Regions from separate parts of the Ruegeria sp. CG3 genome, predicted to be linked through region 2. Evidence: riboswitches for the same ligand, from Rfam matches in the RefSeq annotation. Region 2 holds a riboswitch; each other region holds the start of a gene.
What was found. A riboswitch is a leader RNA that binds a small molecule or an ion and turns the genes downstream of it on or off. The one in region 2 is predicted to bind cobalamin.

Region 1: another riboswitch for cobalamin. It lies ahead of ACR0NB_RS01760 (CbtB domain-containing protein); the one in region 2 lies ahead of ACR0NB_RS10775 (hypothetical protein).
Region 3: another riboswitch for cobalamin. It lies ahead of ACR0NB_RS01830 (DUF1636 family protein); the one in region 2 lies ahead of ACR0NB_RS10775 (hypothetical protein).

The regions. Positions count from the first base shown of each region.
Region 1 covers NZ_JBQFRC010000001.1:363,690-367,905, reverse strand. The annotation lists gene cobA (uroporphyrinogen-III C-methyltransferase) at 1-499, shown strand, start outside; gene cobF (precorrin-6A synthase (deacetylating)) at 492-1,235, shown strand; cobalamin riboswitch at 1,279-1,487, shown strand; gene ACR0NB_RS01760 (CbtB domain-containing protein) at 1,524-1,694, shown strand; gene ACR0NB_RS01755 (CbtA family protein) at 1,698-2,396, shown strand; gene ACR0NB_RS01750 (hypothetical protein) at 2,461-2,955, shown strand; gene ACR0NB_RS01745 (DUF1636 family protein) at 2,943-3,287, opposite strand; gene ACR0NB_RS01740 (DUF302 domain-containing protein) at 3,432-3,893, shown strand; gene ACR0NB_RS01735 (thiamine pyrophosphate-binding protein) at 3,973-4,216, shown strand, end outside.
Region 2 covers NZ_JBQFRC010000002.1:48,370-52,585, forward strand. The annotation lists gene ACR0NB_RS10755 (bifunctional 2',3'-cyclic-nucleotide 2'-phosphodiesterase/3'-nucleotidase) at 1-1,007, shown strand, start outside; RNA gene ffs (signal recognition particle sRNA small type) at 1,047-1,145, shown strand; gene ACR0NB_RS10765 (alpha/beta hydrolase family protein) at 1,227-2,084, opposite strand; gene ACR0NB_RS10770 (TetR/AcrR family transcriptional regulator) at 2,169-2,741, shown strand; cobalamin riboswitch at 2,770-2,987, shown strand; gene ACR0NB_RS10775 (hypothetical protein) at 3,074-3,481, shown strand; gene ACR0NB_RS10780 (protein-tyrosine phosphatase family protein) at 3,485-3,988, opposite strand; gene ACR0NB_RS10785 (DNA polymerase III subunit gamma/tau) at 4,144-4,216, shown strand, end outside.
Region 3 covers NZ_JBQFRC010000001.1:378,308-382,523, forward strand. The annotation lists gene cobN (cobaltochelatase subunit CobN) at 1-730, opposite strand, end outside; gene cobW (cobalamin biosynthesis protein CobW) at 737-1,792, opposite strand; gene ACR0NB_RS01830 (DUF1636 family protein) at 1,795-2,178, opposite strand; cobalamin riboswitch at 2,261-2,465, opposite strand; gene ACR0NB_RS01835 (LysR substrate-binding domain-containing protein) at 2,538-3,413, opposite strand; gene ACR0NB_RS01840 (NAD(P)-dependent oxidoreductase) at 3,522-4,216, shown strand, end outside.

The DNA.
Region 1 (4,216 bases), on a different contig from region 2:
CCAGACCGGCCAGCGGATCGTGCGGCTGAAATCGGGCGATGGCGGCCTGTTCGGGCGGCTCGAGGAGGAACTGGTGGCCCTGCGCGCTGCCGGGATCGCATACGAGATCATTCCGGGCATCCCCTCGGCCATTGCCGCGGCTGCCGCGGCAGGCATCCCGCTGACCCGGCGCCTGACTGCGCGGCGGGTGCAATTCGTCACCGGCCACGATGTCAGCGGCAAGCTGCCCGAGGATCTGAACCTGCCCGCGCTGGCCGACCCGGGTGCGACGACGGTGGTGTTCATGGGCAAGCGCACCTTTCCCCTGCTGGCGCAGGCGCTGCACGCGCATGGGCTGCCGCTGGATACCCCCGCGCTGATGGCCGAGTCGGTCTCGACGCCTGAGCAGTCGCTGCACCGGTCCACCGTCGGTGCCTTGGCCGAGCGCCTGGGTTCCGAGATCGGCACCGCGCCAGCGCTGATCCTTTATGGTCCGTTGGCGGAGTTCGACGATGATTGATCTGGTCTTGATCGGGATCGGCACCGGCAACCCGGACCACGTGACCTTTCAGGGCGCGCAGGCGATCCGCGCGGCCGATCTGATCCTGATCCCGCGCAAGGGCGCCAACAAGGCCGATCTGGCCGGCGTGCGCGAGGAAATCATCCGCAAGGTCACCGGCACACCGCCCCAAATCGCCTATTTCGACATCCCCGAGCGCCGGTCGCAAGATGGCTACCTGCGCGGCGTGGATGAATGGCACGACGCGATCGCCCTGCGCTGGCAGGAGGCGATGGCCCGGCACCCCAAGGCGCGCACCGTCGCCCTGCTGATCTGGGGCGACCCGTCGCTCTATGACAGTTCGCTGCGAATCGCGGCGCGGCTGGACCCGCAGCCGAACGCCACGGTGATCCCCGGCATCACGGCGCTGCAGGCGCTGACGGCGGCCCATGCCATGCCAATCAACGAGATCGGCGCGCCTTATCTGGTGACCACCGGCCGGCGCATCCGCGACGAGGGCTGGCCCAGCGACGCCGATACGGTTGCGGTGATGCTGGATGGCGAATGTTCGTTCCAGACGCTGGACATGGCCGATTTTGACATCTGGTGGGGGGCTTACGTTGGTATGCCCGAGCAGATCCTGATCAAAGGTCCGCTGGCCGATGTGGCCGATGAGATCCTGCGCACCCGCACCGAGGCCCGCGCCCGGCACGAGTGGATCATGGATATCTATGTTCTGAAAAAGCGCGGGAATTGACGCGAAAGGTCGCAAATGGCGATTGCGCCACAGCGGCATTCACGTCTAAATGGACGGGTCTGGTCCTGCCGGAGACATCCGGATGCTAAGAGGGAATTTGGTGCGGCCTGCGCGCAGGTCAAATCCGAAGCCGCCCCCGCGACTGTAAGCGGTGAGCCCTGTTCAACCAGCCACTCCCGATCCGTTCGGGGGGAAGGCGAACAGAGGCGCTGACCCGCAAGCCAGGAGACCTGCCAGGCGAACAATGAAACACCGGCCGTCGGGTGCGGCGGCACAGGAGGACAGAAAATGACGACACAAACGCAAACCGCATCAACGGCACGCGCTGGCATTCTTTCGGCAGTGTTCGCGGCAGCCCTGGGCCTGGGGATCATCACCCTGGCTGGTCACGTTCAGGCATCGGCGCTGCATGACGCCGCCCATGACGTGCGCCACGCAACCGGCTTCCCCTGCCACTAAACAATGTTCAGTCGCATTCTGACCAGCGCGTTGTTCGCTGGTGCTGCAGCCGGGTTGATCGTCGCCCTGCTGCAGTTGGTATTCGTGCAGCCTGTGTTGCTGCATGCTGAACTGTATGAATCCGGAGAGCTGGTGCATTTCGGAGCCGAAGCCGTCTCGGCCCATCCCGAGCTGCCGGGCATGTTCTCGGACCTGACCCGCGACGGGCTGAGCGTGGTGTTCACGATGCTGACCTATACCGGCTATGCGCTGGTTCTGGTCGCCCTGATGTCGCTGGCCGAAGCCCAGGGCCACCCGGTTGACGGGCGCACGGGCGTGCTGTGGGGCCTTGCCGGTTTCATCGCCTTTCACCTGGCGCCGGGCTTCACCCTGGCCCCCGAGGTTCCGGGTGTTGCCGCAGCCGACGTGTTCGCGCGGCAGATCTGGTGGTGGGCAACCGTCGCGGCTGCTGGTGTGGCCATGTGGCTGATCGCCTTTGGTGGCAACATCGTCAGCTATCTGGTTGCGGCCGTGCTGTTGATGGCCCCGCACCTGATCGGCGCGCCGGAACCCGACGTGTTCACCGGGCCGGTTCCGACCGAGATCGGGGCACTGTTCGCCGCGCGCGCCTTTGGCGTCGGCCTTGTGGCTTGGGTGCTGCTGGGTTCGTTTGCCGGGTATTTCTGGCAAAGCGAGGGCAAGCGCGTCGAAGCCGCGGCCTGATCCCCGAAATCCCACGACCCGCCGGCGCCCAACCGGCGGGTCATTTGCTTTTCAAGGAAACATGATGACACGCTCGCTTGCTCTTTTCGCGATCGGTCTGGTCTTTGGTGGGGGTGCCGGGTTCGTGCTGGCCGCGGCCAACGGCTTCACCTTCGATGGCCACGACCATTCCGACCCCGCCCAACATGGCGGCCATCACGCCGAGGCCATGGCCCATGACCACAGCGCCGCCATCAACCTGCCCGCCGGACCGGACGCGCCGGGGCTGGAGATCGCCGTCTCCCCCGACCCGATGGCGGGTTGGAACCTGCATGTGATGCCAAAAAACTTCCGCTTCTCGCCGGAGAACGCCTCGCTGGACAACAAGCCCGGCGAAGGCCATGCGCATGTCTATGTAAACGGCGTCAAGCTGGCCCGGCTTTATGGCAACTGGATGCACATTTCGGACCTGCCCAAGGGCGACACTACCATCGAGGTCTCGCTGAACGCCAACAGCCACAGCCCGCTGGCCGTGGATGGGGTGCCGGTCAGCGCCTCGGTCACGGTTCAGGTGGACTGAAACGCGGGGATCCGCGCCCGCAGACACAAGCGAAGCCGCCCGCACGGCCGGGCGTCTTCGATCCAGCCATTCGGGCTGTTCAGAATGGTCCGGCAGGTCGCCGCAATGTCATCGGCATCGGCAACCGGATCGATCCCCGAAAACACGTAGGACGCCAGGCTTTCCCCCTGCATCGCCACCACGGTCGGCTCATTGCAACCGCTGAAACAGGCGTGCTCGGCGATCTCGACCTGCCCGACCACGCCCGCAGCGCGCAGGGCGTCCGATACGGCCTGACGCTCGGCCGGCAAGTCGCGCTCGCCCGCGCAGCTGCTGCAGATCAAAACACGCATGCCACTCGCCTGCCTTTTCCGTTTCACACTGTCGCTTGTGCGGGTTTCGCACCCCCGGCGCAAGCCCGCCGCCCACGATATTGTGACTGTACGCACCCGGGAATTCGGGAAGACTTGGGCCAACCACGACCTGGAGAGCCCGTGATGAAACGTCTTATGTTTTTCCTCGGCCTGCTGGCGCTGCCCGCGCTTGCTGCCGATATCGAACCGCGGCCGGGTTGGGCCGTCCACCCGACGACCAAGACCCATGACGCGCTGGTGGCCGACACGATCGCAGCGGTCAAGGCAAACGGTCTGATCGTGGTAACGCAGGCCGGGCCCACCAAGGCCGCCGCCGCGCGCGGCATCACCATTCCGGGCAATCGGGTGATCGGCGTCTTCAACAACGACTATGCGGTGCGGGTTCTGGAACAATCGGTGCCCGCGATGATCGAGGCGCCGATCCGCCTGTACGTCACGGAAAACGAGGACGGGACCGCGACGCTGTCCTACAAAACGCCCACTTTGGTCTTTGCCCCCTACAACGGTGGCTCCGACGCCTTGCCCGCGATTGCCGCAGAGTTGGACGCCAAATTCGCCGCCATCGCCGATTTGGCTGTCAAATAGTCACACTGACGTGATGCGGCTTGCGCCGGCCCGGAACCTCCGCAATCTGCTGCGAAACGGAACTTACGGAGCTTGTTCGATGCAGGACCTGTCCCCCCGCGCTGCGGACCTTTTGGCGCAACGGCTGTACGAGGCCGGGTGCCGCCACGCCTTCGGCATGCCCGGAGGCGAGGTGTTGACCCTGGTCGATGCGCTGGAACAGGCCGGGATCACCTTTCACCTGACCAAGCACGAAAACTCCGCTGGTTTCATGGCCGAGGCGGTACATCACCGCGATGGCGCGCCGGCGATTCTGGTGGCGACTCTGGGTCCTGGGGCCATGA
Region 2 (4,216 bases):
CTATGAACGCCGCGGGAGAAGCGAGAATTTTTGGTCACAGCGCGCATCTGCGCGCGATCTGCCCGGGCGGGGCTGAAACCGGCGCTTGGGTCGTTCCCGAAGACCCTGAGATGGTCGAACTTTTTGCCGCCGCCCACAAGGCGACCCGCAAAGCCGCTGCCCAGCCGGTGGGCCGGATCAATCGTACCCTGCACAGCTATTTCACCTTTTGCGGGGTGGATCAGGGGCTGAATTTGGTCGCCGCAGCACAGGCGGCAGCCCTGCGACCGGTTCTGGCCGGAACGGCCTTTGAAACCCTCCCAGTTCTGTCCGCAGCCGCACCTTCGAAATTCGGAGGCCGGGCCGGACCACGGCACTACACCGAAGTTCCGGCTGGCGATGTCACCGTACGGCATGTCTCGGACTTGCATGTGTTCCCAAACCAACTGGCCGCCATGCTGCTGGATGGCCGCCAGATCGCCGAATGGCTGGAAATGTCGGCTGCCCAGTTTTCCCAACTTGGCAACAGCGACGAGCAGGTTCTGATCAACCCCGAGGGCACCGGGCACAATTTCGACGTGCTGCATGGGGTGACCTACAGGTTCGATCTGACCCAGCCCGCGCGATATGATATAGGCGGCCAGTTGATCGACACGTCCCATTCCCGCCTGCGCGATCTTGCCTTTCAGGGCCGCCCCGTCGATCCGGATGAACAATTCGTCGTTGCATCAAACAGCTACCGAGCCAATGGCGGCGGCAACTTTCCCGTCCCAGACCCGGCCCGGCTGATCCCGGTGCCGCCGCTGAGCCTCCAGGGAATCTTGCGCGACTACCTGGCGGGACGATTGGGTCCGGATCCGGTGGAAAACACCGCCCAAAGCTTTTCCTTTGTTCCGCAGGCGGGCCGGTCCGTGATTCTGAAGACCGGGCCACGCGCTGCAAACTACCTGCGCGAGCTCGACCACTTTGCAGCCACCACCGACGGGCAGGACGCGCGCGGGTTTCTTAGGGTACGCCTGTCTTTGTGACGGGTTGCCAAGCGGGTGCGTGATGCCTATATCGTCGGTCGAGAGGTTGGCGCGGGCAAGCGCCTCGCCAACCTGGTCAGGTCCGGAAGGAAGCAGCCACAACGAGCCCCGCTTGGGTCGATGTCCAACCTCTCACTTGACGCCGCGCCACGTATTCGGCCCGGTCAATCCAACCTCTGTATTTCGTCGTTGTTCCTGAAAACCGCGCTTGCGGGCGGGTCAGGCGATCAATCGCGGCCAAACGGCACTGCTGCGCCGGGCGAAGGCGCCGATATGACCAATTTCGGACAGTCCGAAATCCCTCGGCTCCAACAAATGCCGACGGGCGGTCGGACCATAGAGTTCAGCCAGCCGCCAGACGGCGGGCGGTGGCACAGTCTGGTCATCCTCGAACGCAATGATATCCGCCGTGGCGTTCGCCCGACTCCAATCCGCTTGGGGAAGCGTGTCTCCCAATTCGGGCAGATAGCTGGTGGGCGATGTACACCACTTGCGCCATTGCCAATAGACGCCCGCCGGCAAATCGGCTCCGAATCCCAGAAGTTTCCCCGGCAGGTACCCCAGAAGACGCACCAGAGGTGGCACGTGGCCATACCAGAACAAAGTCGCCAAGCCCTTGTAGGGCCACGGGTGATCGGCCACCGTCACCAAACCTGCGCACACACAGATCATCCGGTCGATCTGTTCGATTTCCGGTTGCAACGGACCCAGCATTCCACCGACCGAATGCCCGATCACCCACAGTTTTGCCTGCGGGTATCGACGGCGCATCTCGGCACGCGCTGCGGGCATGTCGATCAGCGCCCAGTCCGCCATCGTGGCCTTCGAGTCTTTCAGCCGCCCGGTCAGCGAATGCTCGAAATCCCGGTAATCATATGTCAGGCAAGCCATACCGCGCTCGGCGGCCAGCCAGCGAGCAAAGTGCTGATAGTAGTCACGTGGCACTCCTGTTGCGCCGTTCAGCACAACAACGGTTTGCGGCTCGACCGCCGGAGTGTAAAGCCGCGCCGCCAGCTGGGTCTGGCCCGACGGAAACTTAAAGTCTTCCACGTCAACCGCGTGCTGCGAATCCAACATCTTTGCCTCCAAACACTCTGGACCGATCGGTCTAATACTTTGTGTCTGGACCAATTGGTCTAGGCCTGTCAATATTTGGCCTGCATGACCCAACGTCCACCAAACACCAAAGATCGCCTGATCGTGACTGCCGCCCGACTGTTCCAGCGCTCGGGCTATAACGGTGTCGGTCTGGCGGAATTGCTGGCCGAAGCGCAAGCCCCCAAGGGTTCGCTTTATCACCATTTTCCAAAGGGCAAGCCGGATCTGGCCCTGGCGGCGGCCAGTTGGGCCTCGGACGGGATGTTGAGCATGATTGCTGCGGCATTCGACGACGCCGCGGATTTTCGCGACGGGGTCACCACCCTGTGCCACAAGATCGCGAAGCTGTTCGACACCTCGGCCCAATGGGAGACCTGCCCGATCGCCGCCACCCTGTTCGAAAGCCCCGACAACCGCGCGTTTCGGGAACATGCCGACCGTCTGTATGAAAGCTGGATCATCGAAGTTCGAAACCACGCCGCGCGGTTCGGAGTTTCCGACCCTGAAAATGCTGCGGACACCCTGTTCATCGTGATGCAAGGCGGCTGGCAATTGGCCCGTGCCCGCAGGGATTCGAATGTGCTGCGCAGACTGCCTGATCTGTTCCCTTGGGACTCACTCCGGCAACCGGGCTGAAACCGTCTTGACTCGATCCCGGATACACCGCTAGCGATGAGGGGATGGTTCCCGTGCCGTTTCGGTCCGGGATGAAAAGGGAACACGGTGCGGTCCAACCCGGAACTCCGGAGCGGACCAAGGCCGCGACTGCCCCCGCAACTGTAGGCGGAGAGCGATGCCTAAATACCACTGACCGCAAGGTTGGGAAGGTCGGCAAAGCAAAGACCCGCAAGTCAGGAGACCTGCCATCAAACGTGAAACCGAAACTCGGACGGGGTGTCCGGGCAGGGTCTGGCCTTGAAACCGGCGTCTGTCCAAATCCACCTCGCCCAGCGCGCGGAGGGCGCAACATGATTTGGAAGACCGATACCCATGAATTCGCGGCAACCATCTGCCAGCGCACCGGAAAGACCTGCCCGGCATTGGCGCGCATGGCACGGGCCATCGCGCAGGCAATGGCGACGGCGCAGGCCGCTACATCCCCCGACTTCCAAGTGGAAGGCAGTAGCGAACTGGCCCATTGCGAACATGGCTGCACGGCGCGGTTCGATGCACGTCCCGAACGGATCCGCGTGTATTGCGGAGCGGCCGCCGACACACCGTCCGACTGCCTTGATACCTACGCCGACATGCTGTTTGACGACCAGAGCGACGCCCTGCCTGCGCAGGTCATCAGTGATCGACCCTGTGCGATGCTGCAGGCCACGGCGATCATGCCCGTGGTCAGGGCCGAGCGCGAGTTCCGCGCAACCGCCTGAATGTCAGGTCGCCAGTGCCTCGCGCGCTGGGGCGACGGCCCAGTCCATCTGAGCATCAGTCTCAACCGCGCAGGGGCGTACGGCCCGCAGGCGTTTCAGGGCCTGTTCCGGCTGCTCGCCGCTCTCGATCATCAAGCGCAGAACAACCATGCCTGACCGCCCACAACCGCCCCGGCAGTGGACCAGTACCCGCCCGCCGCCCGACAGCGCATGGCGGGCGGCGGCGCTGACTTCGGGCCATCGGCCGGATATCTCGGTCGACGGCGCCGAGAAGTCGGCGACCGGAAGATGCGCCCACCGACAGGCGCGCCGATGAATGTCACAGCCCAATTCGCCCGCACCCACGGCAACCAGTTCGGCAAGGGTTGTCATCGAAATCACCAGCCCCGGCGCCCAGGCTGAAATCAGGTCCAGGTCTCCCTCATAGTCGCCGCCACCGCCGGGAACCGAGGTCAGGGCCAGCGTACCGCCGCCCACCTGCAATGCATGAACCACAAGATTTGTCATCAGACGTTCCCCCCGAAACTGGCTGATTGAACTTGATCCGCGCAGTATGCCTCACACCGCGCGCTCGCCAAAGCGAAAAACCTGCACCGGCGCTGTGGACGCGGGGCACCGGGAACTCTACCCTGCATCGTCAGTACGAATCCGTCAGAGCAGACATGACCACACAGTCCAGCCCCGCCTATCAGGTTCTCGCCCGAAAATACCGCCCGGAAACCTTTGCCGATCTGG
Region 3 (4,216 bases), on a different contig from region 2:
CCTTGAGCGAGGGCGCAAACAGCCCCGCCGCTTGATGACCCCGCGCACGGATTTCCTGGATCAGGGCCGCGACCGGCGCGGTATCGGCCGAGGTCAGGTAGGCGCGGTAGAAGGTTACGATGATGCGCCGGCCTTCGCCCGCGAAGGCGTCCTCGGGTGCGATCACACCGCGATCTGGGCACCATGCGCCGCAATCGGGCAGGGTCTTGGCGCCCATCACCGGTCCGGCATACAGCCCCGCCGCCAGCGCCATCTGCGCCAGCGCCGCCTGTGCCGCAACCTCGCCGCCGGTGTCGCACAGATGCGCCAGCCGCCGCAGGGTCGAGACCGGCAGGGTGGAATAGTCGTCCAGCCGCGTATCCTCGCGCCCGTCGGCGGGCAGCACCGCCAGTGCGATGCCCTTGGCCTGCGCCAGCGCCAGCACCTGCTGCAACCCGTAGGACCAGTAGGGCACGCCGCCGATCAGCCGGATCAGGATGCCCTTGGCGCCCTCCAGCGTTTGTTCGACATAGGTGTCGACCGACAGCGGATGTTTCAGCGCCGTCAGGTTGGCCAGCCGCAACGAGGGCATCCGCCCCTCGGGCCCGCCGCCGCGATGCCAGCCGGCCGCGAAAGCCCCCAGATCGCTGTCCGAAAAGGACAGCACCACCAGATCCGCCGGGCTCTGGCCCAGATCGGTCGGGGTCTCGGTTTCTTCGAGCCCGTGGCTTTCGCGGAAGACGACGTGCATTGATGCTTACTCGGCGGCCTCGGTGACGCCCGTCAGGATGCCACGGATCGCGGCTGCGTCGATGTCGTCATGCTCGGCGATAACCACAAGGCGCGAGCGGCGCTCCTCGTCCGGTTTCCACGGGCGGTCATACTGATGCCGGACCCGCGCGCCGACCGCCTGGACCAGCAGGCGCATCGGCTTGCCCTGAACGGCGGCATAGCCCTTGACCCGCAGGATGTTCAGCTCGTTCGCCAGACGTTCGATATTGGCGACCAGCTGCGCCGGGTCGGTCTGTTCGGGCAGTTCGACCACGATGCTTTCGAAATCGTCATGTTCGTGGTCGTCATGGCCATCGTGATGCGAGGGGCGGGCGTCCATGTCATCCTCGGCCGCGGCGCCCAGCCCCAACACCACGCGCACGTCCACCGCACCCTCGGCCACTTCGACCACGGGCAGGGGGCGGGGCGCCTCGGCGGCGATGATCTCGCGCGCCTTGGCCACGCCTTCGGGACCGGCCAGGTCGGGCTTGGTCAGCAGGATGATGTCGGCGCACGAGATCTGATCCTCGAACACCTCGGACAGGGGCGTTTCGTGGTCGATCGAGTCATCGGCCATGCGCTGGGCGTCCACCGCCGCGACATTCGGGGCAAAGCGGCCTGCGGCCACGGCCTCGGCATCGGCCAGGGCGATCACGCCGTCCACGGTGATCTTGGAACGGATATCGGGCCAGTCGAACGCCTTGAGCAGCGGTTTCGGCAGGGCCAGACCGCTGGTTTCGATCAGGATGTGATCGGGACGCGGGTCCAGCGCCATCAGCGCCTCGATCGTGGGGATGAAGTCATCGGCCACGGTGCAGCAGATGCAGCCATTGGCCAGTTCCATGATGTTTTCCGCCGGGCAGTCGGGGATCGCGCAGCTTTTCAGTATCTCGCCATCTACGCCCACATCGCCGAATTCGTTGACCACCACGGCCAGCCGCTTGCCCTGCGGCTCGGACATCAGGTGGCGGATCAGCGTGGTCTTGCCCGAGCCGAGAAAGCCGGTGATGACGGTGACGGGAAGTTTTTCGAGGGTGCTCATGCTCAGGCTCCAATCGGGGGAATGCGGGCGGCGCAGTTCTTGCGGAAATGTTCAGGGCGGTCGCGCCATTTCACAAGGCCATCATCGGCGGCCAGATATTTGGTGGCGCCGTCGACTATGATCTCGACATGGTCGGATTCGTTCAGGTTTTCATAGACGAAGGTCCAGCGCGACGGCCCGCCGCGCAGAACGATCGAGCAGCCCTGATCGCAGTTCGACAGGCATTCGACCGGCTTCAGGGTGATGCCCTCTGGCAGGTCGGCAGCGGCCAGCGCCTTGTGCAGCAGCGTGCCGGGGCGTTGGGCATCATCCTCGATGGGCAGCCCGCGTCGGCAGGTGGTGCAGACCAGCAGTTCAACTGGTGTGGTCTCGGTCACGTCTCTCATCCCCCCTTACTCGGTTGTCGGGGGACGGGGTATGCGCGGGCCACGTTGCGGACATGGGCCCGACACCGGAACACCCCGTCCGGTTTGTCTTCGGGCGTTGGCAGGTCTCCCGGCTTGCGGATGTCAGAGCGGCGCTCTGTCGGATGTCCCGCCTTCCCGGCCTGCGGCCAGTGGCATTTGGGCACCCTCTCCGGTCACGGTCGCGGGGGCGGCTGCGTTTGACGGAAAACCGCTGACGCATTCCCTTTTCATCTGCTTGCACAGACACCAACGCAAGCGACATGCGGCACGGGCAGGGGGGTTGTCAAGCACGCGGGGCCACGTGACCTGCCTCGGACCAAAAAAGCGACTTGCCGGGGTCAATCCGCGGCATCGCCGGCCAGCCGGTCGCGCAGCCAGGCCAGGAACAATTGGGCGGGGATGGACGGAGGCGCCGCGCTGACGCTGCGGATCAGATAGTGCGACTGGGCAAAGGGAATCGCCGGCCCTGCAATCCGGATCGGCGCACCTTGGGCGACGGCGTTGCGCGCGAACCGCTCCAGAACGGTGGCGTAGCCCGCGCCGGCCATCACCAGTTGCAGCGCCGTGACGGTCGTATCCGCCGAATAGCGCGCGGGGCGGTCGGGCAGGTCGGTGTCCGTGGCCTCGAAGTACCGCGCCCAGTTGTCCTCGTACCCCAAAATGTGGATCAACGGGCCGTTGCGCAGGTCTGGCGCCGGGTCCTGCGCCCGGCAGACGGGCACCAGCCGTTCCGAGCACAGCCGTTCGGCCGCGACACCGGGCCAGTCGCCATGGCCCAGCCGGATTTCCACGTCCACATCCGCGGGCGCGGCCGAGTCGTTCCAAATATGCGACACCAGCCGCACCGGGATGTCGGGGTGCTGCGCGCTGAACGCGGGCAGCTCGGCCGCGATCCAGTAGGTCATCGTCGATATCGCCGCCCGGATGGTCAGTGCCTGCCGCGAGGCGGGGCCGAACAGGCTGTTGGTGGACAGCGCAATATCCGACAGCGCCCGGCGCACGGTCAGCGCATAGGACTGGCCCAGCTCGGTCAGCGACAGGTGCCGGGCGTTGCGGGCAAAAAGCGGCTGGCCGAGATCCGCCTCGAGCGAGCGGATATGCAGCGACACCGCCGTCTGGGTCAGGCCCAGCTCCTGCGCGGCGGTTGTGAAATTCAGGTGGCGCGCGGCGGCCTCGAAGCTGCGCAGCCAGGTCGGATTGGGCAGGCGGTCCATTCATCACCAAAATATTTTGCATCTAGATCGACTTTTTATTCGTTTCTTTTGTCGGTGGGCAACGGAAATACTCAGGCCAACGAAAACGCGCCTGCAGGAGGGCAGAACATGAAGGTCGGGTTCATCGGCTTGGGCAATGTGGGGGGCAAGCTGTCGGGGTCGCTGCTGCGCAACGGTATCGACCTGACGGTATACGATCTGAACCCCGATCTTGTGGCGGAGTTCGCCGCCAAGGGGGCCAAGGCCGGCGAAAGCCCTGCTCAGATGATCCGCGATTGCGATGCGGTCATCACCTGCCTGCCGTCGCCCGCCGCCTCGGACGCGGTGATGCAGCAGATGCTGCCCGAGGTCACCCGCGGCAAGATCTGGATGGAGATGTCCACCACCGACGAGGCCGAGGTCAAACGCCTGGGGGCCATGGTGATCGAACGCGGCGGGGCGGCGGTGGACTGCCCGGTTTCGGGCGGGTGCCACCGGGCGGCCACGGGCAATATCTCGATCTTCGCGGGCTGCGACCGGGCCACGTTCGAGCAGATCCTGCCGTTCCTGACGACGATGGGCCGGCGCATTCTGCATACCGGCGATCTGGGCACGGCCTCGGTTCTGAAGGTGTTGACCAACTATCTGGCCACCGCCAACCTGATCACCTGCGCCGAGGCGCTGGTGACCGCCAAGGCCGCCGGGATGGACCTGAACACCACCTACGAGGCGATCAAGATTTCGTCCGGCACGTCCTTCGTGCATGAGACCGAAAGCCAGGTGATCCTGAACGGTTCGCGCGATATTTCCTTCACCATGGACCT